One region of the Azospirillum thiophilum genome, then DNA from elsewhere that is predicted to be linked to it. Evidence: predicted binding sites of a transcription regulator. Region 1 holds the regulator's gene; the other holds the start of a gene.
The links. Region 1 encodes HrcA, which represses chaperone genes, less so after heat shock. Its sites were predicted from a motif close to GTTAGCACTCNCCNNNGGNGAGTGCTAAC; they were not measured.
Positions count from the first base shown of each region.

Region 2: the regulator HrcA is predicted to act here: its motif matches at 4,481-4,509, upstream of groES (co-chaperone GroES).

Region 1 covers NZ_CP012401.1:1,062,452-1,077,925, forward strand. The annotation lists gene AL072_RS04855 (bactofilin family protein) at 1-1, opposite strand, end outside; gene AL072_RS04860 (EI24 domain-containing protein) at 137-832, opposite strand; gene fabF (beta-ketoacyl-ACP synthase II) at 932-2,188, opposite strand; gene AL072_RS04870 (adenosine kinase) at 2,430-3,425, shown strand; gene AL072_RS04875 (hypothetical protein) at 3,497-3,976, opposite strand; gene AL072_RS04880 (hypothetical protein) at 4,084-4,629, shown strand; gene AL072_RS04885 (sulfite exporter TauE/SafE family protein) at 4,718-5,635, shown strand; gene AL072_RS04890 (TIGR02186 family protein) at 5,635-6,402, shown strand; gene AL072_RS04895 (universal stress protein) at 6,420-6,950, shown strand; gene AL072_RS04900 (NifU family protein) at 7,179-7,736, shown strand; gene AL072_RS04905 (DUF1848 domain-containing protein) at 7,791-8,669, shown strand; gene AL072_RS04910 (response regulator) at 8,695-9,060, opposite strand; gene grpE (nucleotide exchange factor GrpE) at 9,216-9,818, opposite strand; gene hrcA (heat-inducible transcriptional repressor HrcA) at 9,868-10,908, opposite strand; gene AL072_RS04925 (creatininase family protein) at 11,045-11,791, opposite strand; gene AL072_RS04930 (YifB family Mg chelatase-like AAA ATPase) at 12,010-13,542, shown strand; gene AL072_RS04935 (helix-hairpin-helix domain-containing protein) at 13,547-13,789, opposite strand; gene AL072_RS04940 (alpha/beta fold hydrolase) at 13,793-15,331, opposite strand.
Region 2 covers NZ_CP012401.1:1,231,291-1,246,764, reverse strand. The annotation lists gene AL072_RS05750 (response regulator transcription factor) at 1-432, opposite strand, end outside; gene AL072_RS05745 (DMT family transporter) at 883-1,800, opposite strand; gene AL072_RS05740 (hypothetical protein) at 1,815-2,159, opposite strand; gene groL (chaperonin GroEL) at 2,432-4,075, opposite strand; gene groES (co-chaperone GroES) at 4,126-4,416, opposite strand; gene AL072_RS05725 (hypothetical protein) at 4,828-5,022, shown strand; gene AL072_RS05720 (lysozyme) at 5,183-5,677, shown strand; gene AL072_RS05715 (COX15/CtaA family protein) at 5,897-6,970, shown strand; gene AL072_RS05710 (Crp/Fnr family transcriptional regulator) at 7,003-7,698, opposite strand; gene ccoS (cbb3-type cytochrome oxidase assembly protein CcoS) at 7,848-8,051, opposite strand; gene AL072_RS05705 (heavy metal translocating P-type ATPase) at 7,957-10,479, opposite strand; gene AL072_RS05700 (FixH family protein) at 10,522-11,052, opposite strand; gene ccoP (cytochrome-c oxidase, cbb3-type subunit III) at 11,396-12,286, opposite strand; gene AL072_RS05690 (cbb3-type cytochrome c oxidase subunit 3) at 12,290-12,451, opposite strand; gene ccoO (cytochrome-c oxidase, cbb3-type subunit II) at 12,467-13,207, opposite strand; gene ccoN (cytochrome-c oxidase, cbb3-type subunit I) at 13,229-14,725, opposite strand; gene AL072_RS05675 (hypothetical protein) at 15,135-15,474, shown strand, end outside.

The sequences.
Region 1 (15,474 bases):
TGAGCGGTTCCCCCAATCAGGACATACGGGTGGCGGAGTGAGCCGGAAGTCGAGAGGCCCGGTGCCGGAAGGGCGCCGCCGTGCAGACGGGTCTCTGGCGGGCTGGTCTCTGGCAGGCCGTCTGCGACCGTGCCGCCTAGCGGCGTATCACGGTCGTCCGGCCTGCCGCAAGGGGAGCCGACATGGACTGTAGGACATGAACCATGAAGGCGCTGGCGACGACCGGGACGAGCAAATTGACGAAGGGGATCGACGAAAGAAAGGCAATGGCGATTCCGGCCAAAAAAGGTTTCAGCGGTCGCGACCGCCGCAGCGCCCGGGCCGACGCGCGGTCGAGCCGCCGATGGGCCACCATCTCGAAATACTCCCGTCCCAGCAGATAGCCGTTGACGGTGTAGAAGACGATCAGGTTCAGGCCCGGCGCGAACAGGTAGATCGGCAGAGCCAGCAGGTTGATGGCCAGCACCAGGATCAGGAAGCGCAGCGCCGTCGCCAGCTCCTCCAGCCAGCCGGCCCGGCGCGGGGCGGGCAGGGTGGGGTAATGCCGCACCTCCACCCGTTCCACCACCTCGTCCAGGAAGAAGCTCGACACCATGCCGACGGTGGCCGGGAACAGCAGCCAGGCGAGAAGCAGCACTCCCAGCCCGCCCAGCAGGTCGATGATGCCGTCGAGCCAGCCATAGCCGGTCAGCGGCGTCACCGACAGGGCCCACCAGGCCCCGCCGGCCAGCAGCCCATAGGCGAGCGCGGAGACGAACATGCCGGTCCACACCACCCGGCGCACGCGCGGATCGGACAGCTGGGCAAAGGCGAGGACGAGGGCGCGTATCATCGGCGGTCCGTGAAACGGTGGGGGAAAGGGGTAAAGGCCGCCCGCATATCTACGGTGACCGGCTGCCCGCTTCCACCCCCGACCGTCCAAAAAGCACCCTCACGCCACCGGGCTGAACACCAGCGCCGCGTTGGTGCCGCCGAAGCCGAAGCTGTTGGACAGCACATGGCGGATGCGCCGCTCCTTCGGCCGCAGTGGCACGAGGTCGAGGTCGCAGCCCTCCGACGGCGCCTCCAGATTCAGGGTCGGCGGCGCCACCTGATCGCGCAGCGCCAGGATGGCAAAGATCGCCTCGACTGCGCCGGCGGCACCCAGCAGATGGCCGGTCGCCGATTTGGTTGAGGACATCGACAGGCTGGACGCCGCGGGGCCGAACAGCCGCTTGACCGCGACGATCTCCACCGGGTCGCCGGCAGGGGTCGAGGTGGCGTGGGCATTGACGTAGTCGACGGCGTCCGGCGACAGGCCAGCCCGCTTCAACGCGGCGCGCATGGCGCGGAAGGCACCGTCGCCGTCCTCCGCCGGGGACGTGATGTGGTAGGCGTCGCCCGACAGGCCATAGCCGGTGACCTCGGCATGGATCGTGGCGCCGCGCCGTTTCGCGTGCTCCAGCTCCTCCAGCACCAGCACCCCTGCACCTTCGCCCATCACGAAACCATCGCGGTCGCGGTCCCAGGGGCGCGACGCACGGGCCGGATCGTCGTTGAAGCCGGTGGACATGGCGCGGGCGGCGCAGAATCCGGCCAGCCCCAGGCGGCAGATCGCCGCCTCGCTGCCGCCGGCCAGCATGACGTCGGCGTCGTCCATCATGATCAGCCGTGCCGCGTCGCCGATGGCGTGGGCTCCTGTCGCGCAGGCGGTCACGACGGCATGGTTCGGACCGCGGAAGCCGTAGCGGATCGACACATGGCCGGAGGCCAGATTGATCAGGGTCGACGGCACGAAGAAGGGGGAGATGCGGCGCGGTCCCTTCCCGTGCAGGGACAGCGCCCCTTCGGCCAGTGCCGGCAACCCGCCGATGCCGGAGCCGATCAGCACGCCGGTGCGTTCCTGCGCCTCCGTGTCGGCGGGGCGCCAGCCGGCGTCCGCCACCGCCTCCTCCGCGGCGGCGAGCGCCAGCAGGATGAAGCGGTCCATCTTGCGCTGGTCCTTGGGCGGCACTACCGCGTCGGCGTCGAAGGGGGCGTCCCCGGTCCCGGGCAACTGTCCGGCGATGCGGCAGGGCAGATCGGCGGCATCGACGCCCGCCACCGCCCGGATGCCGCTTTTCCCGTCCAGCACGGCGCGCCAGCTCGGCCCCACGCCGGCCCCGAGCGGAGTGACGGCGCCAAGGCCGGTGACCACGACTCGTCTCATTCCATTGCGTCCTTTGCCGTTGCATCCTGTGAAGGGAAAGCCGTCGCGGCGCGCAGCCGGTCCGGTCGGATCGGCTCGCCGGTCTCGCGGCCGGCCAACAAACAAGTCGGGTTCAATGTCACGAACGCAAGGGAGACCGGAGCAAGGGGGTGATTCCAGGGGCCGCGCTTGTGAAGCCCGCAGCCGCGGCTATACTCGCGCCGCAACATCGCCTTCACCACAAGACCTGTCAGGAGAGCCCATGGCCGCGTCCGCCTACGACGTCACCGGCATCGGCAACGCCATCGTGGACGTGATCGCCCACGCCGACGACGCCTTCCTCGCCGCCAACACCATCGAAAAGGGGGCGATGACCTTGATCGACGCCGCCCGGGCGGAGGAGCTGTACGGCCGCATGGGGCCGGGCGTGGAGGTCTCCGGCGGATCGGCCGGCAACACGATGGCGGGCATCGCCATGCTGGGCGGGCGCGGCGCCTATATCGGCAAGGTCGCCAAGGACCAGTTGGGCGACGTCTTCCGCCACGACATCCGCGCCTCGGGCGTCGCGTTCGACAGCGCGCCGCTGGTGGCCGGGGCGCCGACCGCAAGGTGCCTGATCCTGGTGACGCCGGACGCGCAGCGCTCCATGAACACCTATCTCGGCGCTTGCGTGGAACTGGGGCCTGAGGACATCGACGAGGCGGTGATCGCCGGCTCGCAGGTGACCTATCTGGAAGGCTACCTGTGGGATCCTCCCCGCGCCAAGGAGGCCTTCCGCAAGGCCGCATCCATCGCGCATGCCGCCGGCCGCAAGGTGTCGCTGTCGCTGTCCGACAGCTTCTGCGTCCACCGCCATCATGCCGAATTCGTCGATTTGGTGGAGAACCACGTCGACATCCTCTTCGCCAACGAGCATGAGATCGGCGCGCTCTACGGCACCGACCGGTTCGAGGATGCGCTGGCCGCGGTGACGCGCCTGGGCAAGACCGCCGCCCTGACCCGCAGCGAGAAGGGCGCGGTCATCGTCGCCGACGGCAAGGTCGTCGAGGTGGGAGCCGAGCCGGTGGAGCGGGTGGTGGACACCACAGGTGCCGGTGACCTCTATGCCGCAGGCTTCCTGTTCGGCTACACCCGCGGCCTGGCGCCTGCGGTCTGCGGCCGCCTGGGCGCGATCGCCGCGGCGGAGATCATCGGCCATGTCGGCGCCCGGCCGGAGGTGGACCTGCGCGACCTGGTCGCGGGCAAGGGCGTGCTGTAACTGCATTTCGCACGTCAGATCGCGAAGATGCTGCCGGCCGGGTTGCGTTTTGCAATGCCGGCCGGTCACGTTCAGTTGAGTTGCCCGTCCAGCACCGGCCGCTCGACGGCGGCGACATGACCGGACAGGAGCGCCATCGCCGTCCCGCTGTCGGATGCCGCCACCGCCCAGCGTTCAGGTCGTTCCGGCTTCGGAATGGTCAGAAGCCACAGCTGGTCACGGTCTCCGAAGCGTTCGTTCAGCAGCGTGTATTCCCGCGGCCCCTGACGGCGCAGGTCGTTCAGCCGCGATTGCAGGTCCGCCGCCTCCGCCTGGCGGACGGAGATGGCCTCTTCCGTCTGGCGCAGCTCGATTTCCTGACGGTATATGTCGCGGCGCAGAACCTCCGAGGTCTGCGCCAGCTCCTTCCGGCCCCGGTTCAACTGGCGCCGGCGCCGCTGGACGGCCGCCATCCGCTTTCCGGCCCGCAGGATCGATGCAGTGATCCAGCTGAGGCAAGCCAGCGAAATCACCATCTCCAGCAGCAGGACCAGCGGAGCCCCGGTGCTCATCGTCCGGCCATCGGCTGAATTGGTTCGTCCATTGTTCTCTCCGGCATGGTCTTTGCTGCGCCGTCTCCAGCTAGCAACCGCCGTGCCATCGGCATGGAAGCGATTGAATGAAGGGGAAGGACGGTGCGGTGATGGAAACAGTGCGGAGCATTCTCGATTCGGCGGTTCCGCTGGTGGCTGCGCTGGCGGTCCTGTGTCACCTGTGCTGGATCGGCATCCGGCGCGGCTGGGATCGCATGGCGGGGCTCGACCGGCTCCGGCAGTCGGTGGTGCCGCTGAAGGAGCGGCACCAGGCCGATACCGAAGCGTTGCTCGACCTGAATTGCCGGCTTGAGGAGGCGAAGAACCGCCTTGGTGCCGCCGAACAACGCGTGCAGCAAATTCAGCGGCAGATCGAGGCGCTGGACAGGGATCCGCCGGTCTTCCTCCACGTCTTGGGCAAGCCCGGCAGCAGCCGGCGCAGATTCCGGGCCGAGGTGGAATTCGATGCGACCGCGGCGCGGGCGGCCGGCCGGCCGGTCAATCCGGCCTGGCGCTATGGCAACCGGGTGTTGGTTCATGCGCCGGACCTGTCGGCGGCCCGGCGCGAGGCCGACCATGCCTTTCCGCAAAAGGCCGGATACAAGGTCTACTTCCACGCCCCCGTCCATTGACCGGCTCCGGCTTTCCCCTTCCAGCTTTCAAGGGCGCGCCGCGTCGGGTAAGCTGCCGCACCCGCCGCAGCCGACCGACACGCTTCCCATGCAAGTCTATCTGCCGATTGCCGAGATGTCGGTCAACGCGCTGCTGGTGCTCGGCATGGGCTGGCTGGTGGGTTTCCTGTCGGGGATGTTCGGGGTCGGCGGCGGCTTCCTGATGACGCCGCTGCTGATCTTCATCGGCGTTCCCCCTGCCATCGCCGTCGGCACCCAGGCCAACCAACTGGTCGCGGCCAGCGTGTCGGGCGTCCTGGCGCACTGGCGGCGCGGCAATGTCGACGTCAAGCTGGGCGTCGTGATGCTGGCCGGCGGCGTCGTCGGCACCGCGGTAGGGGTATGGATCTTCGGCATCCTCCAGCGGCTGGGCCAGATCGACATCGCGATCACCCTGTCCTACGTCTTCTTCCTGGGCACCATCGGCGGCATGATGCTGGTGGAGAGCAGCCGCGCCATCCTGCGCCGCCGCGCCCCGACCGCCAAGCGCGGCAAGCTGCACCGCCATATCTGGCTGCACGGCCTGCCCTTCAAGATGCGGTTCCAGCGCTCCAAGCTCTACATCTCCGCCCTGCTGCCGGCGGGGATCGGGGCGGTCGGCGGCATGCTGGTGGCGATCATGGGCATCGGCGGCGGCTTCCTGCTGGTGCCGGCGATGATCTACCTGTTGAACATGCCGGCGGGGCTGGTGGCTGGAACATCGCTGTTCCAGATCATCTTCACCACCGCGGCGGCAACCCTGCTGCAGGCCGCCACCAACCAGACGGTCGACGCCATGCTGGCGCTTCTGCTGCTGGTCGGCGGCGTGATCGGCGCGCAGTTCGGCACCAGGGCCGGCAGCCGCCTGCGCGGCGAGACCGCTCGGCTGGCGCTGTCGACGATCGTGGTGGCGGTGGCGCTGAAGCTGGCTTGGGACCTGTTCTCCCGCCCCGACGACCTGTTCACCCTGACGATGGGGATGCGGTGATGGGTGCCTTGGCCAAACGCCGTCTGGTGCAGGGGGCCGCGGGGCTGGCCGGGCTGCTGCTGGGCGGGACGGTGGCGGCGACGGTGTGGGCGCAGCAGCTGGTCGCCGACCTGTCGAGCCACCTGATCGCCATCACCACCGGTTTCACCGGGACGGAGGTCGTGCTGTTCGGCACCACCGACGGGGCGGGCGACGTCGCCATCGTCGTCACCGGCCCGCGCGGCTCCGCCACCGTCCGCCGCAAGGAACGGGTGGCCGGCATGTGGATGAACACCGACAGCCTGCGTTTCGATCAGGTTCCAGGCTTCTACACGGTGGCGGTCAGCCGGCCGCTCGACCAGCTGGTCGGCCGTCCGGTGCTGGAGCGCCACCAGCTCGGCCTGCCGCAGCTGCAACTGGCCGCCGATGCCGCCTTGCCGCCGGACGAGCAGGCGGCCTTCCGCTCAGCGCTGATCCGCAACAAGCAGCGACAGGGGCTTTACGCCATCGCGTCGGGGCAGGTCGCCTTCCTGGGCGAACGGCTGTTCCGCACCAACATCTATTTCCCCGCCAATGTCCCGACCGGGCTGTACAATGTCGAAGCCCTGCTGATCCGGGACGGCGACGTTGTCAGCGCCCAGACCACGCCGCTGGTGGTGTCGAAGATCGGGTTCAGCGCCGAAGTGTCGGACTTCGCCCGCAATCGCCCGGTCGTTTACGGGGTGGCGGCCGTCGTCGGCGCCATCGCGGCCGGCTGGGCGGCCGGTGCCGCCTTCCGCCGGGTCTAGCCGAGAGGTGTTTTGAGATGACCGACGCGACGCAATTCCCGACGCCGGCTCCGACGCCGGAAAACCCCGCTCCCCAGCCGGCGAAACCGGTGCGCATCTTCCTGGTGGTGGTCGACGACAGCCCGGAGCTGAAGGTGGCGCTGCGCTATGCCTGCCTGCGCGCCCGCAAGTCGGGTGGCAAGGTGGCGCTGCTGACCGTGCTGGAGAAAGGCGAGATGCAGCACTGGCTGGCGGTGGAGAACCTGATCCGCGAGGAACAGCGCGCCGAGGCGGAACAGAAGCTTCAGAAGCTGGCGCGGGAGGTCAACCAACTGACCGGCACCCTGCCGGCGCTCTATGTCCGCGAGGGCAACCGCACCGAGGAGGTGCTGGCCCTGATCGGGGAGGAGCCGAGCATCTCCATCCTGGTGCTGGCTGCCGGCACTGATCCCGAAGGCCCCGGCCCGCTGATCTCCTACTACACCGGCCGCGGCCTGGGCCGCCTGCACATTCCGTTGACCATCGTCCCCGGCGGGCTGAGCAACGAGGCGCTGGACGCGATCACGTAAGTAAGGATAGCGACCAGGTAAGGATGGACGGGCGCCGGTCGTTGTGTCCGGCCGGGGTGCGCCATTTCCATGCCGGAAGCTGCCAGGGTATCCTTACCTGCCGAATACCCATACGGATCGGGTCCTTGATACCTCCGGCGATTCGGCCCAGATTTCCATCCGATCGTTCCGCAGCCCAATCCCGGGCGCGCCGGCAGTTTCGTTCCGGCGCCGAAGGAGGACCAGACCATGTTCATTCAGACCGAGCAGACGCCCAACCCGGCGACTCTCAAGTTCCTGCCGGGGCGTGACGTGCTCGGACGTGGCACCGCCGACTTCACCAGCCGCGAGGATGCCGCCCGCTCACCGCTCGCCCAGCGCCTGTTCGAGATCGAGGGCGTCGTCGGCGTGTTCCTGGGGACCGACTTCATCACCATCAGCAAGACCGATGCGCGCGACTGGTTCCTGCTGAAGCCGTCGATCCTCGGCGTCATCATGGAGCATTTCACCGCCGACCGGCCGGTCCTGCTGGAGGATGGCGGCGACGGCCATGCCGCCGCGGCCAACGCTGACGACGAGGAGATCGTCGAGCAGATCAAGGAACTGCTCGACACCCGCGTCCGCCCGTCGGTGGCGCAGGACGGCGGCGACATCACCTTCCAGGGTTTCGAGAAGGGCGTGGTCTACCTGGCGATGAAGGGGGCCTGTTCCGGCTGCCCCAGCTCCACCGCCACGCTGAAGCACGGCATCGAGAACATGCTGCGCCACTACATCCCGGAAGTGGTCGAGGTCCGTTCGGTCCAATAGCCCTGTGCCGGCCCGTCCCTTGATGGGGCGGGCCGGCATTCCCATGCTGGGGTGATGATCATCTCCGCCAGCTACAAGACCGACATTCCCGCCTTCTATGGACGCTGGTTCCTGAACCGGCTCCAGGCCGGCCATTGCCGGATGGTCAATCCCTATGGCGGCCAGACATACCGCATCGACCTGACCCGTCCGGCGGTCGACGGCTTTGTCTTCTGGACCAAGAATCTCGGACCCTTCCTCGGCGCGCTCGACAGCGTGGCGGAGCAGGGCTTTCCCTTCGTCGTGCAGTACAGCGTCACCGGCCTGCCCACCGCGCTGGAACGCTCGGTTCCCGAGTGGGAGACGGCGGCCGGCCATATGGAGCGGGTGCGCGACCGCTGGGGGCCGCGTGCCGCGGTCTGGCGCTACGACCCCATCGTCGTGACCGACGCCACACCGCCCGTATGGCACCGGGAGATTTTCGCCCGCATCGCCCGCAGGCTGCATGGCATGACCGACGAGGTGGCGGTGTCCTTCCTCCAGCCCTACCGCAAGACAGCCCGCAACCTCGCCGCCGCCGGCATCGGCTGGCACGATCCGGATGCCGGGGAGAAGCGCGTCCTGCTGTCCGACCTCGCATCCATCGCGGCGGGGGAGGGGATGGCGCTCACCCTCTGCACCCAGCCCGACCTGACGGACACGCCCGGCACGGCAGCGGCCCGCTGCATCCACGCCGCTCGCCTGTCCGATGTCGCAGGGTATCCCGTCGCCGCACGGGAGAAGGGCAACCGTCCCGGCTGCCTGTGTGCCGAAAGCCGCGATATCGGCGATTACGACAGCTGCCCGCATGGCTGCGTCTATTGTTACGCCGTCGCCGACCGTGCCACGGCCCGGCGCCGCTTCGCCGCGCACGACCCGGAGGGGGAGTTCCTGGTGGCGCGGCGGAGTTCCTGATCCCACCGATCAGGAGCGCGCATCCTTACGGGCAGACCTTACGAACCGTCTCGACCAGCTTTTCGGGGTTGAAGGGCTTGACCAGCCAGCCGGTGGCTCCGGCTTCGCGCCCGGCGGTCTTCTTGCCGGGGTCGGCCTCGGTGGTCAGCAGCAGGATGGGGGTCGCGCGATTGACGGCCGATGCGCGGATGGCACGGGTCAGGGCAAGCCCGTCCAGGCCCGGCATGTTCAGGTCGGTGATGATGCAATCGAACTTGCGCTGGCTGGCCAACGCCAGCCCGGCATTGCCGTCCGACGCCTCCGCCACCTCATAGCCGGCATTCTTCAGCGTGAAGCCGACCATGTCGCGGATGGTCTTGGAATCGTCGACGGTCAGGACGCTCTTGGGCATTGGGACGGCTCCGGTTGCTCGGCCGATTGGATCGGATCGTAGGCGTAGGAAATTTCCCGCCGACCGTCAACCGATAGCGTCCCCGGTCCCATGAACCGCAGGCAAGGCCCCGGGCACGCGGATAGCGGTGCCGGAGCCTTGCCGGGGTTCGGTCATTACGCCTTTGTATCGACGTGTTGTCCGCCGGCCTCGTTCGGGCCGCCCTTGGCGACGCCGACCATCGCCTCACGCAGCAGGCGGCCGTGGATCGTGTAGCCGGGCTGCAGCACCTGGACGACGGTGCCGGCGGTCTTGCCGGTGTTCTCGATCTCGAACATCACCTGATGGAAGTTCGGGTCGAACAGCTCGCCGGCCGGGTCGATCTTCTTGATGCCCGCACGCTCGAAGGCGGCGAGGAGCTGGCGTTCGGTCGCCTCGACGCCGACGGCGAGGCCCTTCAGCATCTCGTCCTGCTCGCGGCCTTCGGCCGGGACGGCGTCCAGCGCGCGGCGCAGGTTGTCGGCGACCGTCACCAACTCCTTGGCGAAGCTCGACACGGCGAACTTGCTGGCATCCTCGCGGTCACGCTGGGCACGGCGGCGGGTGTTCTCCGTCTCCGCCATGGCGCGCAGAAGCTGGTCCTTCAGGCCGGCGACCTCGGTCTCCAGCTTGGCGACGCGGTCCTCCGGCGATGCGCTCTCCGGGGCCGTAGCGGTCTCGGCGGTGGCCTCGGTCGGCTCCACTGCGGCGTCGGCGGGCTTGTTCTGCTCTTCGCTCATGGTTTTCTCAATTCTTGCTTCGTCGAGTGAGGCGGGGGGATGGATGCGGTCAGCCGATCAGGCGGCTGACCACCTTGGCGGTGTAGTCCACCAGCGGAATGATGCGGGCATAATTGATGCGGGTCGGACCGATGACGCCGATGGCGCCGATCACCCGTTCGCGGCTATTCTGGAAGGGGGAGATGATCATCGAACAGCCGGAGTGGTTGAACAGCACATTCTCCGCGCCGATGAAGATCTGCACGCCGTCGCCGCGCCCGGTGGCGTCCAGCATGCGCAGCATCGTCTCCTTGGTTTCCAGCGCCTCGAACAGGCCGCGGACGCGCTCCAGGTCGGACAGCGCGGTGACGTCCTCCAACAGCCGGGACTGGCCGCGGACGATCAGCTGGCCGGCGTTCGACCCGCCGCTGCCGGCCCAGGTTGCCAGCCCGGCGGCGACCACCTTGCGCGACAGCTCGTCCAGCTGGGTCTTCTGTTCCTGGATGTCCTGCAGAACCTCCTGCCGCGCCTCGTCCAGCGTGCGGCCGGCAAGGCGGGCGCTGAGGAAGTTCGATACGGTCTGCAGGGTGGAGGTCGGCAGGCCCACCGGCACCTCGATCACCCGGTTCTCGACCAGCCCGTCCTCGTTCACCAGCACGACCAGCGCCCGGCCGGGGCCGAGCGACACGAACTCGATATGCTTCAGCGGCCGGTCGGTCTTGGGCGCCACCACCAGCCCGGCGCAGTGCGACAGGCCGGCCAGCATTCCCGACGCCTCGCCCAGCACGTCGGAGAAGGCGCGGCCGGAAGCGGCGCATTTCGCCTCGATCCCGGCACGCTCGTCTTCGGTCAGCGATCCGATCTCCAGCAGGCCGTCGACGAACATGCGCAGCCCGGCGTCGGTCGGGATGCGTCCCGCCGAGGTGTGCGGGGCGTAGAGCAGCCCCTGTTCCTCCAGGTCGGCCATCACGTTGCGGATGGTCGCCGGCGACAGGGCCATGCCGAGCCGTCTGGAGATCGTGCGCGACCCGACCGGTTCGCCGGACGCCACATAGGCATCGACGATCAACCGGAAGATTTCGCGTGACCGCTGGTTCAGCTCGCTGATCATGGTCTGGGGACGGCCGGTTTCTGTTCGGACAGGACGGTTGCGGAACGGGAATTCCGTCAACCGGTCCGAATTTAGGCAGGTCCGACCGCCGAATCAACGTGCTGGGCGAAGAAGCCCCGCCGACGTCACTCCGGCATCACTGCTCCGCCAGAAAGGCGCGGTACTGGGCGCCGATGGCGCCGACCGCCGCCTCATAGAGGCGCTGGCCGTGTTCCGGCCGGGCGAGGCCGGGAGCGGAGCCGATGCGGCCGTCCGGATAGCGGCGGCGGAAGTCGCGGGCGTCGTGGAAACCGCCGGCCGGCGCCTGCTCCGGCTCCATCGCCGCGGTCTTGATCGACTCCGGATAGGCGTACTGGGTCACCGACACCTCGCTGGGGGTGGCGTGCGACCCCTCCTTGCCCTGGTAGAACTCGCGCGACAGGCGGCCGACCTCGGCATTCTCCCACCAGTTCACCAGGGTGCAGCGCAGGTCCGGCGCGTCGCGGCCGCGCAGTGCCCGGTTCTCCGCATGGATCTCGTAGAAGGCGGCGCGCAGGGTGGCGATGTTGCCGCCATGGCCGTTGACGAAGAAGAAGCGCTCGAACCCGTGTTCGACCAGCGAGCCGACATAGTCGCGCAGCACGGCGATCAGGGTGGACGGCTTCAGCGTCATCGAGCCGGGGAATTCCATGTGGTGGACGGCCATGCCGACCGGGATCGTCGGGCCGACGAGGGCGCCGGTGGCGTCGCCGACGCCCCGCGCGATGAATTCGGCGCAGATGGCGTCGGTGCCGACCAGACCGTTCGGCCCGTGCTGTTCGGTCGAGCCGATCGGCATGACGATGCCCTTGGAGGTCTTCAGATAGGTCTCGACCTCGGCCCAGGTGCTCAGGTGAAGCTGCACGGTGGCGAATCCTCGACTGGAAGCAGGAAGCTGGATGCAGGATTTGGCGTGGCCTTCATGTTAGGCCGCGCCGCGGTGACGACAACCGCTCCCTGCGCCGGGCCGGCATGACGACGCCATGGTGGCGTGCGAATTCATCCCGTGCTGGCGTAATTGCAGAGTGACGACTACACTGGCGTGCAATTCTTCCGGTCCAGCGTCTTCATCGGGGTGCAGTTTTGGTTGCGCGCGTCAATACGGTGGCGTTCCAGGGCATCGAGGTGCTGGGGATCGACGTCCAGGTCCAGATGTCCGGGGGAATCGTCGCCTTCACCATCGTCGGCCTGCCGGACAAGGCGGTCGGGGAAAGCCGGGAGCGGGTGCGCGCCGCGCTGCATGCGCTGGGGCTGGCGCTGCCGGCCAAGCGCATCACCGTCAACCTCGCCCCTGCCGACGTGCTGAAGGAGGGCAGCCATTTCGACCTGCCCATCGCGCTCGGCCTGCTGACCGTGATGGGCGTGCTGCCGGATGCGGAGATCGCCCGCTATGCCGCGCTGGGCGAACTGGCGCTGGATGGCACCCTGACCCCGGTGGCGGGGGTCCTGCCCGCCGCCATCGATGCGCTGGCCAACGACCGCGGCCTGATCTGCCCGGCCGCCTGCGGCGGGGAAGCGGCCTGGGCCGGTCCCGACCTCGACGTGCTGGCGCCGGTCAACCTGCTGGCGCTGATCAACCATTTCAAGGGCACCCAGGTGCTGACGCCGCCCAAGCCGCGCATGCAGGAACAGGAGGCGCCGCCGCCCGACCTGCGCGACGTCAAGGGCAACGAGACCGCCAAGCGCGCGCTGGAGGTCGCCGCCGCCGGGTCGCACAACCTGCTGATGATCGGACCGCCCGGCTCGGGCAAGTCGATGCTGGCCGCCCGCCTGCCGGGCCTGCTGCCGCCGCTCGATCCGGCGGAGGCGCTGGAGGTGTCGATGATCCACAGCGTCGGCGGCCTGCTGGAGGGCGGACGGCTGCTGCGCCAGCGCCCCTACCGGGCACCACACCAGTCCGCCAGCCTGCCGGCGCTGGTCGGCGGCGGCACCCGGGCCAAGCCGGGCGAGATCTCCCTCGCCCACCAAGGCGTTCTCTTTCTCGATGAGCTGCCGGAGTTCCCGCGTCCGCTGCTGGAGGCGCTGCGCCAGCCGCTGGAGACGGGAAAGTCGGTGGTCAGCCGAGCCAACCACCACGTCACCTATCCGGCACGGGTGCAACTGGTGGCGGCGATGAATCCCTGCCGTTGCGGCCATCTCGACGACGCCTCGCTCGCCTGCGCCCGCGCGCCGAAATGCGCGGCCGACTATCAGTCGAAGATCAGCGGCCCGCTGTTCGACCGCATCGACCTGCACATCGACGTTCCCGCGGTCAGTCCCGCCGATCTCAGCCTGCCGCCCCCGGCGGAGGGCAGCGCCGACATCGCCGCCCGCGTTGCCGTCGCCCGCGCCATCCAGGCGGAGCGCTACGGTGCGTTCGGTCCCTATCCGGCCGGTCGCGTGGTGCGGACGAATGCCGAGGCCGACGGCGAGCTGCTGGAAAGGGTCGCCTCCCCCGACGCCTCCGGCCGTGCCCTGCTGACCGAGGCGGCGGAGCGGCTGAAGCTGTCGGCCCGCGGCTATCACCGGGTGATGCGGGTCGGGCGCACGCTGGCCGACCTGGACGGCGTGGAGGGGGTGAGGCGCCGGCACATCGCCGAGGCGCTGAGCTACCGGCGGATCGCGCCGGGGCGGTGAGCGGTCAGATGCCGCGATCGGCCGCTGCCATCAGGATCGCCGCTTGAATGGCGTTACGAGCCTGCGGGCTGTTCTTCCAACAACTGCTGCCGATACCGGCGGACACCGCTGAACAGATTTCCGCCGCATCCCGGCGGACCAGCGTCGCCAGATCGTGAATGCCCACCTGTTCGAGGCGCTCGACGACTTTCGGGCCGACCCCCTTGACGGACAGCAGACGTGCGCGCTCTTCGCTCGAAAAGGACATCGGTCAGGGTCTCTCGAATACCGGTGGCCTGGCCGCGCCCGGACACACGGTCGCCGGGACCGATTCCTGCTCGACGAAACTCACCGCGGCGGCCAGGGCGCAGTCCTCGCTGGAGGTGACGATGTGGCTGGCGGCGCGGAAGACCAGATGGCGGCTCCTGGGCAGGGTGGCGGCGGCGCGGTCGCCCCAGTCCGGCGGGGTGACCGGGTCGTAGGCGCCGGACAACAGCAGCACCGGCACCGGGCTGGCAACCGGCAGGCGTTCGGCCGGTTCCTGGTGGCCGGTCGGCCAAAGGCGGCAGACGCGCTGGCCGGGATCGTCGACGGCGACGATCCCGTAGGGCGGGAAACGGCGGGCGCCGTCGGCACGCTTGGCCGGTTCGGCCGGGTTCACCGATTCACGGCACTCCACGGAGAAGGCCAGCCCGTCGGCGATCTCCGGATCGCCCAGCCAGTTGGTCGGCGCCCATTCGGCCATCGCCGCATACTGGCCGCGGATGGCGCGGTCGATCATCGCCGGCACGGTGGGGACCGCCTCGCTGATCGCCATCGCCTCCAGCCCGGCGGCGATGGCAGAGCCGCCGCTCAGCCGCAGGGCCCGGCGCGTCTCATGGTCGCCGACGACGAGGTCGACCGGGTTGCGGTCCAGCCGCTCCACCAGATCGAGGAAGCGCTTTTCCAGGTCGGGAAAGGAGGAGCGGCAGCCGCGGTTGGCGGCGCAGTCGTCGAACAGCCGGCGATAGGCGCGCTGGGCCAGCCAGGCCGTCTCCTCCTGCGCGTTGACGTCTGGCGGATAGACGCTGTCGAACACCGCGGTCCGCACCCGGGCGCCCTGGCGCCGCAGGATCTCCAGCCCGACCCGCGTGCCGTAGGACACCGCGAACAGGTTGACGCGTTGGGCGCCCAGCGCGGTGACGACGTCGAGCGCATCCTCCGCGGCGACGGGGGTGGAGAATTGGGTGCCGTCCAGCCCGGCGGCACCCAGACGCGCAGCGCAGGCGGCGACCGCCGCCCGCTCCGCCGCCGCCCGTTGCTCGCGCGTCACCGGCCGGGTCCGGCGGGTGGCGCCGGCGGTGTCGAGTTCGGGGCAGTCGGTGTCGGGCTCCGCCCGGCCGACGCCGCGCGGGTCGAACAGGATCAGGTTGCGGGTGCGGCGGAAGGGGGCGGACAATTCCCACCAGACCTCCATCCGCTCCTCCGTCGCCTCGCCGCTGCCGAAGGGGGAGGCGCCGGGGCCGCCCTCCAGGAACAGCACCGGGTCGGGGGCGGGCTGGCGCGCGGTGCTCAGCAGCACGGCGACCGGCAGGCGCAGGCTGCGGCTGTTCGGGCGGTCGCGTCGTTCCGCCACCGCCACCGTGCCGCACAGCGCCGCCTCGCCTTCCGGCACGGTGAACCAGCAGGGACCGGGGGTGAAGCGCGTTTCCGCGGCGGCGGGTGCCGCGCCTATCCCCGTCGCCGTCGCAGCGGCCATCAGCAGCGCCGCCAGCATCCGACGGGCGGAGCGTGCCTGCATGGACCGCGCGAAGAGGAAGAGGTGGGGCACGGGCGACTCGGGGACTGATGGACGGAGTACCGCCGATGGACCTGTTTGACCGACCCGCCCCCCGCTTGTCCAGAGATGCCGGCCGAAGCCCGGACCTGTGGCGAAACGGCGCGGAAGCGGTGCCGATTTACCACAGGGGCGGA
Region 2 (15,474 bases), 170 kb from region 1:
GGTCAGCCGACGGACGGCATCGCGGCTGCGGTCGCGCTGTTCGGCTTGGGGGCTGCCGTCGGACAGGCAGGCGCGCAGCCGCTCCAGGAAGGCAGGGACGGCGAAGGGAGAGGCGATGCAATCCGTCGCCCCGGCCTTCATCGCGGCCACCGCGGCATCGACGTCACCCTGTTCGGTAACGACCAGCACCGGCAGGTCATGGCCATGCAGCGAGGCTTCGGCCATGAACTCGATGGCGGTCATGTCGGGCAGGTCGTTGCGCACGACGAGACAGGAGGACGCGGTGCCCAGCACGGCCAGCGCATCGGCGCCGGTGCTGTGGACGCGGCAGGCGACGCCAACTGCGCCCAGCGCCCGCGCGAGCGTGCTGCGGGATAGCAGGTCGCCGTCGACGATATGGACGAGGCAGGCGGATTGTGTGGAAACGGGCATGGACATTTGCAGGGGCATCTGGGGACCTCCACCACAGCGGGCCGGCGAACAGCGCCGGCTCCTTATGGCGACCGATCCGTGACCGAACCGCCGCCATGCCACGCATTTTAGCGGTCATTCCCTATTGACCGCCGCAGGCGCGAGGGATAGCGGCGCTGTCTAAAGGGATATCGGGGATAGTATCCGCGCGAAGAACTCCGCAATAAATCAAGCCAGATGACCACCATGCAGCAAATTGCGAAACCATTTGGCGAATTGCAAAAGTATTTTTGCGAATCGAAAACCCTTTAGATCAATTCAATCGACGATGTTTGGCGCTTTGTTCTGGCAGAATGAAAACGATATCTAAGTTGATATATTATTTCACGATCATGGAAAGAAAAAACTCGCTCTTTGGTTTTTCATTCCTCTGCTTTCCGCCATCCCGACTCATGTGCAGAAACCGGCCTGTCAGGCCCGGCGGCGGGTCGCCAGGAGGATACCGGCGGCGATCAGGGCGATGCCGATGCCGTGATAGATGTGCAGTTGTTCGCCCAGGAACAGGATCGCCAGCAAGCTGCCGAAGACCGGCACCAGATGGATGGCGAGGCCCGCCGTGTTGGCTCCGAGCAACTCCACCGCCCGGTTGAAGCAGAGATAGGCGGCGATGGACGGGAACAGCACGGTGTAGCCGACTGCCAGCAGCGTGAGTCCGCTGGCCTGCACCGGATGGCCGCTCAGACTTTCCCATATGTAGAAGGGCAGCAGTTCCACCGCGCCGATGGCGAAGGTGACGACGACGAAGCTCAAGCCATGGATCGCCGGCCGCCGGCCCAACAGCGTGGTGTAGGCGGCGTAGATCACCACCGCCGCCAGCATCCAGACATCGCCCGTGTTCAGTTCGAACCCCAGCAGGGTCGCCGGGTCGCCGTGGGAGATCAGCGTCATCGCCCCCACCAGCGACACGACGATGCCAAGCCCCTGCATCGCCCCGACCTTGTCGCGGAACAGGACGAGGCTCATCAGGACGATCATCACGGGCATCGACGACTGCAGCATCACGCAGTTCAGCGCGGTCGTCGTGTTGAGCGCGATGTATTGGAAGGTGTTGTAGATGCCGATGCCGAGCGTACCCAGCAGCAACACGCTTTTCCAGCGCGCCAGGATCGGCGTCACATCGTGGCGCAGATGCGGCCAGGCGAAGGGAAGCACGATCAGCATGCCCAGGAACCAACGCCAGAACGCCAACCCGATGGGCGGGACAGACCCGGCGACCGCGCGCCCCAGCACCGCGTTGCCTGCCCAGAACAGCGGCGGCAACATCATCAGCAACCAGGCCTGATCGGCGAGGCGGAATCCTTTGGCGGGAGCGGCGCGGTCGGAGGGCATGGTTCGGTGCGTCCTCAGCTGCGACGGCGCGGCGAGGCGAAGACCTCGGCCGCGGCGGCCGCGGCACTGCGCTCGCTGCCGCCGTCATCGGCACGGAAGACGCTGGGCCGGGATTCACGGCGAGGGGGACGCGGCGCGTCCTCGCGACCTTCCCGGCCCTCGCGGGGCGGCTTGGCGGGCTGGCGCAGTTCGGCGTCGAGTTCGGCGATGCGCTTGACCAGCGCTTCACGAATGGCGGGGGCCGCGTGGGCTTTCAGCGTCGCCAGCTGCTCCTTGAGCTGGACCAGCTGACGCTGCTTCTGCTCGCGGGTGCGCTTGATGGCGACGTTGTCGGAATGCTGGCCCTCGAAGGAGCGCATGGAACAGGCCCTCGTTCAAAAAAATACGGAAGACAGAGGCCGGCCCCCAAATGGAGGGAGCCCGGCAAGAGGGGCGGATTATTGGGAGGCGCCCGCCCCAAAGCAAGGCGGAGTTCACCTTGACTTTTCGGGCTCGCCGCGGATGTGCGAACCGTCGCGTCGCCGGCTCCGCCGCTGCGCCCGACCAAAAGAAGAAGGGCGCCTCCCTGCGGAGGCGCCCCTTTCCGAACCGTCAGGCGGCGAACCGCAAGACGGGGGGAACGGACGGGCTATCAGAAGCCCATGTCGTCCATGCCGCCCATGCCGCCCGGCATGCCGCCCGGAGCAGCCTTCTTCTCCGGCTTCTCGGCGATCATCGCCTCGGTGGTGATCAGCAGACCGGCGATCGAGGCCGCATCCTGCAGGGCGGTGCGAACCACCTTCACCGGATCGATGATGCCGGCGGCGACCAGATCGGTGAACTCACCCTTCTGGGCGTCGTAGCCGTAGTTGGGGTCGTTCTGGTCCAGCAGCTTGCCGACCACGATCGAGCCGTCGGTGCCCGCGTTGTAGGCGATCTGACGGACCGGAGCCTGGAGGGCGCGGCGGATGATGTCGATGCCGACGCGCTGCTCGTCGTTGACCGGAACCAGCTTGTCCAGCGCCTTGCCGGCATACAGCAGGGCCGAACCGCCACCGGCGACAACACCCTCTTCCACCGCGGCGCGGGTGGCGTGCATGGCGTCGTCAACGCGGTCCTTGCGCTCCTTCACCTCGACCTCGGTCGCACCGCCGACGCGGATGACCGCGACGCCGCCGGCCAGCTTGGCCAGACGCTCCTGCAGCTTCTCGCGGTCGTAGTCCGAGGTGGTCTCCTCGGCCTGGGCGCGGATCTGGCCGCAACGGGCCTCGATGTCGGCCTTCTCGCCGGCGCCGTCGACGATCGTGGTGGTCTCCTTGGAGATCACGACCTTCTTGGCGGTGCCCAGCATGTCGAGCGTGACGTTCTCGAGCTTGATGCCGAGGTCTTCCGAGATGACCTGGCCGCCGGTCAGGATGGCCATGTCCTCCAGCATCGCCTTGCGGCGATCGCCGAAGCCCGGGGCCTTGACGGCGGCGATCTTCAGGCCGCCGCGCAGCTTGTTGACGACGAGGGTGGCCAGGGCCTCGCCCTCGATGTCCTCGGCGATGATCAGCAGCGGACGCGACGACTGCACGACGGCCTCGAGGACCGGCAGCAGCGGCTGGAGGCCCGACAGCTTCTTCTCGTGCAGCAGGATGAACGGGTTTTCGAGGTCCGCGATCATCTTGTCGGCGTTGGTGATGAAGTACGGCGACAGGTAGCCGCGGTCGAACTGCATGCCCTCGACGACGTCCAGCTCGGTGTCCAGGCTCTTGGCCTCTTCCACCGTGATGACGCCCTCGTTGCCGACGCGCTCCATCGCCTGGGCGATCATCTTGCCGATTTCGACTTCGCCGTTGGCGGAGATGGTGCCGACCTGGGCGATCTCGTCGTTGGTCGTGACCTTCTTGGCGCGGGCCTGGATGTCGGCGACGACAGTGGCGACGGCGATGTCGATGCCGCGCTTCAGGTCCATCGGGTTCAGGCCAGCGGCGACCTTGGTCACGCCTTCGCGGACGATGGCCTGGGCCAGCACGGTCGCGGTGGTGGTGCCGTCACCGGCCAGGTCGTTGGTCTTCGAGGCGACCTCGCGGACCATCTGGGCGCCCATGTTCTCGAACTTGTCGGACAGTTCGATTTCCTTGGCGACCGACACGCCGTCCTTCGTGATGCGCGGAGCGCCGAAGGACTTCTCGATCACGACGTTGCGGCCCTTCGGACCCAGCGTGACCTTCACGGCGTCGGCCAGGATGTCGACGCCACGCAGCAGCTTTTCGCGCGCGGAGGGGCCGAACTTGACGTCTTTGGCAGCCATGTCTCAATTCCTCTGAATATCGAATGTCGAAGGGAAATGGGCGGAGGTCTTCAGGCCTCGACGACGCCCATGATGTCGGATTCCTTCATGATCAGGTAATCGACGCCTTCGATCTTCACTTCGGTGCCCGACCACTTGCCGAACAGGATGCGGTCGCCGGCCTTGACGTCGAGCGCCACGACCTTACCGGACTCGTCACGAGCGCCGGGGCCGACAGCGATGATCTCGCCTTCCTGCGGCTTTTCCTTGGCCGTGTCGGGGATGATGATCCCACCCTTGGTCTTGGTGTCGGACTCCAGACGCTTGACGACGACGCGGTCGTGCAGCGGGCGGAACTTCATGGGAATGCCTCCTTGGATCAAGGCTTGGTTCTGACTGACGAGAATTGGCGCGGGTCGGATGCTTGTTAGCACTCACGCCCGGCGAGTGCCAGACAGCTAATCGAAGCGGTTTTCGGATTCAAGAGGCTCGTTTCGGAATTTGTCGGGGCTGCAGGCGACGTTCACGCAGGATAGCATTTAAATTATTGAAAAATATCATATTTCTTTGGAGTGGCCCGCATCGCTCCTGCGCAGAAATTCATCAAGCGGTCACAAGGGGACGCAGAGCTCCGGCGGCAATTCCGGTGGAAAAGGCCGCTGAACGATACCGCCACCCCTTCCAGCCGCAGTCCTGTGACTGGCGTCACAGCGTCCTCAGGGCGGGATCGCTAAAGTTTTATCGAATACCCCTGAAGGAATGCGAGGAACGCAATGACGGCAAAGCGCGGGGCTGAAAGTTGGAAGAATCAGGGTATCCGGCGCGTATCGGCGCGCCGCCCCATCTGGCGCGGACGCACGGCCAAGCTGGTTGAAGCGTTGTTGGAGTTCACCACCTTGGCCGGGCTGTTGGCGCTGCTGTTCGCGCTGTTCGTCCTGTTCGACGCGGCGCAGAATCCGTCTCCCTGACGTCATCCGCCCGTGCCATGCGCCACCGACGATGACGGTTTTCGTCTGCTTTGGACATTTTGCAACAAAATATTCCCGCATAGGGCGTGCATGACATACTAGCATGCACAAGCAGGGCGGAGACGGTCCGCCCCGCACGTCATCCGGGAGCTTTCGATCCATGACCACCCTGCCGGTCTGCCAAGCCGCGGTCGATCTCGTGAAGCATTTCGAGGGGCTGTACCTCAACGCCTACCTGTGCCCGGCGGGTGTACCGACCATCGGCTACGGTCACACCGCGGGCGTGAAGATGGGCCACACCATCACCGCGGAACAGGCCGATGCCTTCCTCGCCGCCGACCTGACCGAAGCCGCCGGCCATGTCGACGCTCTGGTGACGGTGCCGGTGAATGACGACCAGCGCGGCGCACTATCCTCCTTCGTCTTCAATCTCGGTGCCGGCTCGCTTGCCGGCTCCACCCTGCTGAAGCTGCTGAATGCCGGAGACTACAGTGGCGCCGCCGGTCAGTTCGGCCGCTGGATCTATGCCACCGTCAACGGCAAGAAGACGCAGTTGCCGGGCCTGGTCGCCCGCCGCGCGGCGGAGGAGGCGCTGTTCCAGGGCCAGACCGCGCAGGCGCACGGCGACGTTGGCACCGGCGACGACAGCGCCTGACCCGGTTCCCCGGAGTTTGGCGCCAAGCAGGTTTTCCGAACTCCGACCACCAATGGGCGGGCTCGGAAAACCTGCAAAACCATGAAGTCTGCAGGTTTCTCCAGGCCGGGCCCGTGGTCCGATCTGAAGAAGCCTGCTTAGGCGCAACAGGCGTTTGACGCGGCGGGATGTTCACCCCACATTGGCGAGCATCCTACCGCTGCGCTCCGGAATGCCGCCTTGACCGCCTACGCGACCGACAGCCTCGCCACCGCCGCCCACCCCAACCCGAACCGGCCCATCGCCGTCTGGCTTCTGGTCTGCGCAGCCATGGTGCTGGCGATGGCCGTGATCGGCGCCATCACCCGGCTGACCGAATCCGGTCTGTCGATGGTGGAATGGAAACCGCTGATCGGCATCCTGCCGCCATTGAGCGAGGCGGAGTGGAACCGGGTCTTCGACCTCTACAAGGGCACGCCCGAGTTCCGCATCTACAACAGCCACATGGATCTGGCCGGCTTCCAGTCGATCTTCTGGTGGGAGTGGTTCCATCGGCTGTGGGGCCAGCTGATCGGTGTCGTCTTCCTGGTTCCCTTCCTGCGATTCTGGATGCAGGGACGCATCGCACCCGATCTGTGGCCGAAGCTGGCCGGCCTGTTCCTGCTGGGCGGGCTGCAGGGCGGCATCGGCTGGTTCATGGTGAAGAGCGGTCTGGTCGACGCGCCGAATGTCAGCCATTACCGGCTGGCGCTGCATCTCGGCACCGCTATCGTGATCTACGCCCTGCTGCTGCGCACCGCGCTGGGGCTGCTCGACCCGTTGCCGCTGGCCGGCTGGCGGCCGGAGGCGGCGGCGTTTCGCCGTCATGCCCGCTGGTCGCTGGCCCTGGTCGGCCTCACCATCGTCTGGGGCGCCTTCGTCGCCGGATCGGATGCCGGCTTGGCCTACAACACCTTCCCGCTGATGGCCGGCCACTGGATTCCGCCGGAGGTGGGCACGCTGATTCCCTGGTGGGTCAACCCGTTCGAGAACACCGCGGCGATCCAACTGATCCACCGCGCGCTGGCAATGCTGACCGGTCTGGTGGTGCTGGTCCTGGCAGGCCGCGTCCTGCACGCCCGGCTGCCCGGTCGTGCCGGCCGTGCCGCCTTGGCCTCCGCCGCCATGATGCTGGCGCAGATCGCCCTGGGCATCGCCACCCTGCTGAGCGTGGTGTGGATTCCCGTCGCCGCCGCCCATCAGGCCGGCGCCATCCTGGTGGTATCGATGCTGGTGTGGCTGATGTTCGAGCTGCGGCCGGTGGGGCGGGAGTAGGCAAGCGGGCGTAGCCCGCTTGCCGCCTTCGCTCAGGCGCCTTCGGCCAGATCGTACATCGCGTCGAGGTCGGCAATCATGACCTTGTTGCCTTCTTGGAGCGAGATCACGCCGACCGTCTTCAACTGGGTGAAGGTCCGGCTGACGGTTTCGGTGGTCAGGCCGAGATAATCGGCGATGTCGGCACGGCTCATCGGCACGAAGACCGGGTTTTCCTTGTGCCCGCGCCGGGCGGCACGCTGAGACAGCATCAGCAGGAAGGAGCAGATCTTCTCCTTCGCCGTCTTGCGCCCCAGCAGCAGCATCTGGTCCTGCGCGGCCGCCAGCTCGTTCGACGCCATCGAGAACAGGCGCCGCTGCATCTTGGGAAACTCCTCCAGCAGCGCATCGATCTTCTTGCGTGGGAACCGGCAGAGCGAGGCGCTGGTGACGGTCTCCGCGGTGTAGGCGTAGCTGTCGTTGACGGCCAGCCCCAGGAAGTCGCCGGTGACCAGGAAGCCCGTGATCTGCCGGCGCCCGTCGGGCAGCAGCTTGTACAGCTTCACGGTGCCGGAGGTGACGTTGTAGAGCGCATCCGCCGCATCGCCCTCGGCGAACAGGGTGTGCCCCGAATCGACACGAACATTCTGCAGAATGTCGGCAAGACGGCGCAACTCCTCCGGCTCCAGCGCCGCGCACACCGTCAGGCTGCGCACGGGACAGGCCCCGCAGGGATTCAGTTCCGTCATAGCGCTCTTATCGCGAGCGCGAACCATATCGAAGGGTGGCATGGACGAACCCAGCCTTTCATTCCGCATGGGCTCATATTGGTGGCAATCGCCGAGAATCGCAACCTCGCACGCATACAACCTTTTCTTTGCCCATACGGCATTTGGCACTATTGTCGCCGACCACCCTCCGGCGCGGCGACCGCGTCAGTGCCAGGGCGGACGGGCTGGGCCGGATCGTCGTCGAACAGGACGCGATGGGCCGCTCCGTCCAGATCGTCAAACTGGCCGGATTTCAGCGCCCACAGAAAGGCCGCCAGCCCCAGACCGCCCAGGCTGAGAGCAATCGCGATCAGATAGAGAAGTTCGTCCATCACCCGAATCCTTGCTCGGCAAGTCCCGGACCGGCGTATCCCGGACGGGAAGATCCTTGATCACGGCGCCGCGGGCCAGCCGCAGCGCGTTCAGAATGACGATCAGCGACGACGACGACATGGCCAGCGCGGCCAGCAGCGGCGTCAGCATCCCGCCCATCGCGAGCGGCACGGCGCAGAGATTATAGACCAGCGCGATACCGAAATTCTGCTTCACCAGACGGCCGGACCGGCGGGAGACCTCGACCGTCTCGACGATCGGGCGCAGCAGCCGGCCCTGGAACACCACGTCGGCCGCGGTCTGGCTGACATCCATCGCGGTCGACGGCGACATCGACACCGCGGCGGCGGCCAGCGCCGGCGCATCGTTCAGCCCGTCGCCGACCATCAGGACGGTGCGGCCCTGCGCCGCCAGCTCGGCCAGTGCCGCGGTCTTGTCGGCCGGAGTCTGCTCGGCCCGCCATTCGGCAATGCCCAGCCGCTCGGCCACCGCCGCCACGGCCCCCTTGCGGTCGCCCGACAGCAGCCGCACCTCCAGCCCACGCGCCTTCAATGCCGACACCACCACGGCGGCATCCGGACGGGGCGCGTCGAGGAAGGTGAGTCGCAGCGGCTCCGCACCCGGGCGGGCCAGCCACAGCTCCGGCCCTGCCACATCCTCCGCCTCCAATGGGGCGCCGGTGAAGCGGCGGCTGCCCAGCCGAACCTCGCCGTCCGGCGTCTCCAGCATCAGGCCGGCGCCGGCGATCTCGCGCACGCCGGCGGCAACCGGCACCGCCGGCACGGCGGCGGCAAGCGCACGGGCCAGCGGGTGGCGGCTTGCCGCCACCAGCGAGGCTGCAAGCGCCAGATCCTCCGTCGCCACCCCGTCCAACTGCGGCACGGGCCGCCCTTCGGTCAGGGTGCCGGTCTTGTCGAACACCACGGTGTCGATGGTGGCGAGCCGTTCCAGCGCGGTCGGGCTTTTCAACAGGGTGCCCTGGCGCATCAGCCGCCCGCTGGCGATCACCTGCACCACCGGCACCGCCAGCGCCAGCGCGCAGGGACAGGTGATGATCAGCACGGCGATGGCGTTCATCAGCGCATCCTGCCACACCGCCCCGCCCAGCAGCATCCAACCGGCGAAGGTGGTCAGCGCGGTCAGATGCACCACCGGGGCGTAGAGGCGCGACACCCGGTCGGCGACGGCGACATATTTGGCGCGGCCCTGCTCCGCCACCTCCATCAGCCGGACGATCTCGGCCAGCAGCGTGCCCTCCCCCACCGCGGTGACGGTCAGGCGCAGGGGAGCCGTCAGGTTGAGGGTGCCGGCGAAGACCTGATCGCCCGGCCGCGCGGTCCCCGGCACCGTCTCGCCGGTGATCAGCCCGGTGTCGAGGTCGGATACGCCGTCGGACACCCGACCGTCGACCGGAATGCGTTCCCCCGCCGCGACCAGGATGGTGTTGCCGGCGGCGACCTGTTCCGGCGCCACCACGGCGCTGGTCCCGTCCTCGCGCAGCACGGTGACGGCGTTGGCGCGCAGCCCCAGAAGCTGCTCGGCCGCGGAGCGTGCCCGGCCGCGCGCCCGCTGGTCGAGGTAACGGCCGATCAGCAGGAAGAACAGCAGCATCACGCCGCCGTCGAAATAGGCGTGCTCGCCACTGTTGATCGTCTCGAACAGGCTCATGCCGGTGGCGAGCAGGACGCCGATGGTGATCGGCACATCCATGTTGGTACGGCCATGGCGCAGCGCGCCGAATGCCGAGCGCGCGAAGGGACGCAGCGCATAGGCGATTGCCGGCATGCAGATCAGCGCCGATACCCAATGCATCAGGTCGCGGGTCGCGGTGCCCATGCCCTGGCTGTGGCCGGCCCACACCGACACCGACAGCAGCATGACGTTGCCCATGGCGAAGCCCGCGACCGCCATGGCGCGCAGCAGTTCCTTCTCGCTCTTGGCCTGTTCGCCGCCCAGCCGGTCCGGATCGAACGGGACGGCGCGGTAGCCGAGCTGCGCCACGGTGCCGACCACGGCGTTGGCGTCGGTCGACTTCGGATCCCAGCGCACCGTCAGCCGGCGCGTGGTCATGTTCATGCGCGCCTGCCCGATCCCCGCCTGCCGGCTGAGCGCCGATTCGATCAGCCAGACGCAGGCCGCGCACTGCATGCCGTCGACCATCAGGTGCAGGCTGCGGGTGCCGTCGGCCTCGTCGCGCGCATGCGGCTCGTAATCCACCGCCGGAGCATCGTCGGGGCGTAGCGGACGCGCGGTGGGATCGACGCTGCGGCGCTCGTAATAGCGCTCCAGCCCCAGCCCGCGGACAAGGTCGTAGGCGGCGGCACAGCCGGTGCAGCAGAAAGGGCCCGCGCCATCCGTGGAGACGGTCGCAGCAGAGGTTTGCCCGCTTTCGCCCAGGTCTTGTCCGCAATGGAGGCAGGCGGTCATCTCACATCACCCCGGAGGTCTCGATCCGCAACCCGCGCCCGGTCACTGGATCCAGACGCGCTTCTGGTCCTGATAGTCGCCGGTGGCATGGGTGATGACGAACCGCATGTCCCACTGGCCTTCCAGGTCCAGCTCCACCGGAGCGCCAAAGCGGCCTTCGCCCAGATAAGGCAGTGACAGGGTCTTGTCGTGCCCTTCGGCGGTTGGGCGGATCATCCTGACGGTGACGGCGGCGTCGTTCAGGACTCGGCCTTCCTTGTCGCGGGCGGTGATGGCGATCACGGCCTTGCGCGGTTCGGTGCTGGTGAAGTCGGCCTGCACCTGCCAGCCACGTTCGGCCTGGGCACGGGCGCCGGCGAGATCCCGATTGTAACTGATGCCCTTGAGGAAGTGATTCTCGGTCTCCACCCCGGTCCAGCTCGACACCGCGAAATGGACCATGATCGCGTTCACCGTCAGCACGACCATGAAGAGGCCGACGAAGATCCAGGGAATGTACCATCCCTTCTGGCGGGGCTGCCTGGCGCGCTTCGGAGCGGCGTGGCGGTTTCCGGTGGTGGAACTGATCGTCATGGTCGGCGGCTGCCCTTTGGCTGGTCGGCGGCAGGAGACGCGTGCGGAACGGCCGGCAGCCGGTCGCGCGTTCCCCGGGCCGGGAACGGGGGTGAAGGTAAATCGGTGCGGCTCGCGGTGCAAAGCATTGCGGGGCGCGGCCGAATATCTGCCGGCGGAGGCCACTATGGCGACCGATTGCCGCAGGCACATTGCGCTAAATCAAATGACAGGAAGTTCACGAACCGACACCGGAGCCGCAATTCCTCAAAAGAAAAAGGCCTAAAAAGACAAGGGCGCCGGGGAGTTTCCTCCCCGGCGCCCCATCCGGCCGGTTCCCGTATCAGGCTTCCGGGTCGAAGGCTTACTTGCCGCCGCCCAGATTGTGGACGTAGACCGCCAGCGACTTGATCGTCGCGTCGTCCAGACGCTTCGACCAGGCGGGCATCACGCCGGCGCGGCCGTTGGTCACGGTCTCCACCAGCGTGGCCTTGTCGCCGCCATAGAGCCAGTTGGCCTGTTTCAGCGGCGGAGCGCCGACACCGTCGAGACCGGCAGCGACCGACCCCTGGCCCACGTCGCCATGGCAGGCGGCGCAGTTCTCCTCATAGACGGTCTTGCCCTTGGCGACCTTGCCGGCATCGGCCGGCTTGGCGTTCAGCGACAGCACATACTCCGCCACCTGATCGATCTGGTCGCGGTTGAGGATGCCGTCCTTGCCGAAGGCGGTCATGCCGGTGCCCGGCGTGCCGCGGGTATCGCCGTCGTCGGATCGGATGCCGTGCTGGATGGTCGTGTAGATGTCGGCCGAGGAACCGCCCCACAGCCACACGTCGTCGGCCAGCGTCGGGAAGCCCTTGGCACCCTGGCCGCCGGCGCCGTGGCAGGCGGCGCAGTTCTCGTTAAAGTAGGAGCGGCCGCCGGCCATGGCGAAGCCCAGCAGGTCCTTGTCCTTCTGGATTTCGTCGACCGACTTGGCGGCGATGGCGGTCAGGTACTTGGCCTGACCGGCCTTGGCCTCCGCCATCCTGATGTCCAGTTCTTCGCGCTGGGAATATCCCAGGATGCCCTTCGTGTAGGTCTTGCCCAGCGGCCAGGCCGGGTAGAACACGTAGTACACCATCGCCCAGGCGATGCAGACGTAGAAGAGGTACAGCCACCATTTCGGCAGCGGATTGTTCAGCTCGCGCAGTCCATCCCACTCGTGGCCGGTGGTCTCGACGCCGGACAACTCGTCCTTATAATTCTGTGCCATGGCCTAAAGCTCCTGACCATCATCCTTGAGCGGGATCTGGGCGGCGTCGTCGAATGAGCGGCGGTTGCCGGGCCACATGGCGTAAACCAGGATGCCCGTCAGCAGCAGCATCAACCACACCGTCCAGAACGACCGAAGCATCACCGTGATCGAATCCAAGTCCATGGATTCCTCCCCCGATTACTGCTGAAGCTGCTTCGGCGACTGGTACTTGGTGAAATCCACCATGGTGCCCAGTACCTGCAGGTAGGCCACGAGAGCGTCCATTTCGGTGACGGTCTTGTTGCCGGTGAAGTTCGCGACCACGGCCTTCGGATAGCGCTTGGCCAGGCCGGCGGTATCGCCGTCCGGGTTCTTCTGCGCTTCGAGGTCGGCCTTGGCGTTGGCGATCTGCTCGTCGGTATAGGGAACGCCGACGATCTTCAGGGTCTTCAGGTGATCGGCGATGTCGGCGTAGTTCAGCGGACGGTCCTTCATCCAGGCATAGCCCGGCATGATCGACTCCGGCACGACCGCACGCGGGTTCACCAGATGGGCGACCTGCCAGTCGTTGGAGTATTTGCCGCCGACACGGGCCAGATCGGGACCGGTGCGCTTGGAGCCCCACTGGAACGGATGGTCGTACATCGACTCCGCGGCCAACGAGTAGTGACCATAGCGTTCGACCTCGTCACGGAACGGACGGATCTGCTGGCTGTGGCAGTTGTAGCAGCCTTCGCGGAAGTAAATATTCTGACCGGCCAGCTCGAGCGGCGAATAGGGACGGACCCCCTCCACCTTCTCGATGGTCGATTCGATCGTGAAGAGCGGAACGATCTGCACCAGACCGCCGATCGACACGGTGATCAGCACGAGCACGATCAGCAGAAGGGTGTTCCGCTCGATCAGGTCGTGGCTGAAGCCCTTTTTATCCTGAGCCATTTCTCGCATCCTTCCCTAGCGTCAGGCCGCGCCGACCGTCGCCTTGTGCGGCGTGGTGACATAGGGCTTCTCGATGCGGACATCGCCCTTCGCCGTGCGCCACAGGTTGTAGACCATGATCAGGGCGCCGGTGACGAACAGGACGCCGCCCATCGCGCGGATCACGTAGAACGGGTGCATCGCCGCGACGGTCTCCACGAAGGAGTATTGCAGGAAGCCCAGGTTGTCGTAGGCGCGCCACATCAAGCCCTGCATGATGCCGGACACCCACATGGCGGTGATGTAGAGCACGATGCCGATGGTGGCGGTCCAGAAATGGTAGCTGACCAGACGCAGGCTGTAGAGCTGCGAGCGCTTCCACAGCACCGGCACCAGATAATAGATGGCGCCGAAGGAGATGAAGGCGACCCAGCCGAGAGCGCCGGAATGCACATGGCCGACGGTCCAGTCGGTGTAGTGCGACAGGGCGTTGACCGGCTTCACCGACATCAGCGGACCTTCGAAGGTCGACATGCCGTAGAAGGCGACCGAGGTGACCAGGAAACGCAGGACCGGATCGGTGCGCAGCTTATCCCAGGCGCCCGACAGGGTCATGATGCCGTTGATCATGCCGCCCCAGGACGGCATCCACAGCATGATCGAGAAGGTCATGCCCAGCGTCTGCGCCCAGTCCGGCAGCGAGGTGTAGTGCAGGTGGTGCGGACCGGCCCAGATGTAGAGGAAGATCAGGGTCCAGAAATGGACGATCGACAGGCGGTAGGAATAGACCGGCCGCTCGGCGCGCTTGGGCACGAAATAATACATGATGCCCAGGAAGCCGGCGGTCAGGAAGAAGCCGACCGCGTTGTGGCCGTACCACCACTGCACCATCCCGCTCTGCACGCCCGACACGGCGCTGTAGGACTTCATGCCGAACAGCGACACCGGGACGTTGACGTTGTTGCCGATGTGCAGGATGGCGACGGTCAGGATGAACGCCATGAAGAACCAGTTCGCCACATAGATGTGCGACTCGCGCCGCGTCATCACCGTGCCGATGAACTGGACGGCGTAGAGCACCCAGGTGACCGTCAGGTAGAGATCGAGGATCCACTCGGGCTCGGCGTATTCCTTGCCCTGGGTATAGCCCAGGGCGTAGCTCAGCGCCGCGAGCACGATGAAGACGTTGTAGTTCCAGAAGATGAACTTCGCCAGCCCTTCGCCCCCGAAGAGATGCTGACGGCAAGTCCGTTGAACAGAATAAAGCGAAGTGGCGAACAGCACATTGCCGCCGAACGCGAAAATCACCGCCGAAGTGTGGACCGGGCGCAGGCGCCCGAAGCTCGTCCACTCCAGCCCGAGATTCAGCGCCGGGAAGGCCAGCTGCAGAGCGATGAAGGTACCGGCCAGGAAACCGATCACGCCCCAGAACACTGCAGCGATAACGAAGAGTCGGATGGCGTCCTCATGGTAACGCACGTCTTCCGACACCCGCTGGCTGCCCAGGGTGGCCCCTGAAGTCAGAGTCGCTGATGTCATACAATCTCTCCCGTTTGCCCCGGTCGGCCGTGAGGCCGCGCCGTCTGGGTTGCACCACCACTGGGTACGTACTGTTAAGGAGCGGGACAGGTTGCAGCCGGCAATGCCGAGCGGACGCCGGACGCGCCTGTCTCCAATGCGCACACTATGTGTAGGGGGGGCCGCAGCAACATTGATCTACGTCAACGACCCTTGCGGCCCCGGGCTGCCATCGTTCAGTGTCCTCGCAATCGGCCGGACTGAAATGGACGACTGTTTCATCGCGAAACCCCTTGGTCGACGCCAGATCGACCAGGCCTACCCATTGGTCTGCGCCATCGCTCCCGGTCTGGAGGTGGACCGGTGGCGCGCATTTGCCGCAGCCATGCTGCAGGGTGCAACCGACGGAGGAAGCGCCAGGGGGAGCGCCGTGCCCGCGACCACCGGGATCATGACGGTGCAGAACGCGCAAGGTTACCTGCACGGCCTGTTTTCCTATGCGGTCGAGCCGCATCTGCGCCACGGCCGCATCCTGACCGTGGACAATTTCGTGGTGCTCGACCTGTTCGACATCGCCGGCATCGCCGAAACGCTGCTGCGGGCGATGGAGGGGCTGGCACGCCGGCTCGGCTGCGCCGCCATCCACACCACTCTGCCGGAGCGCTACATTCCCGTCGATTCCCGCCGCAACCCGATTCCGGACTGCTTCCTGAGCGAAGGCCACCGGCAGGAGACGGTCCATTTCTGCAAGAACCTGGCCGTGGTCAACG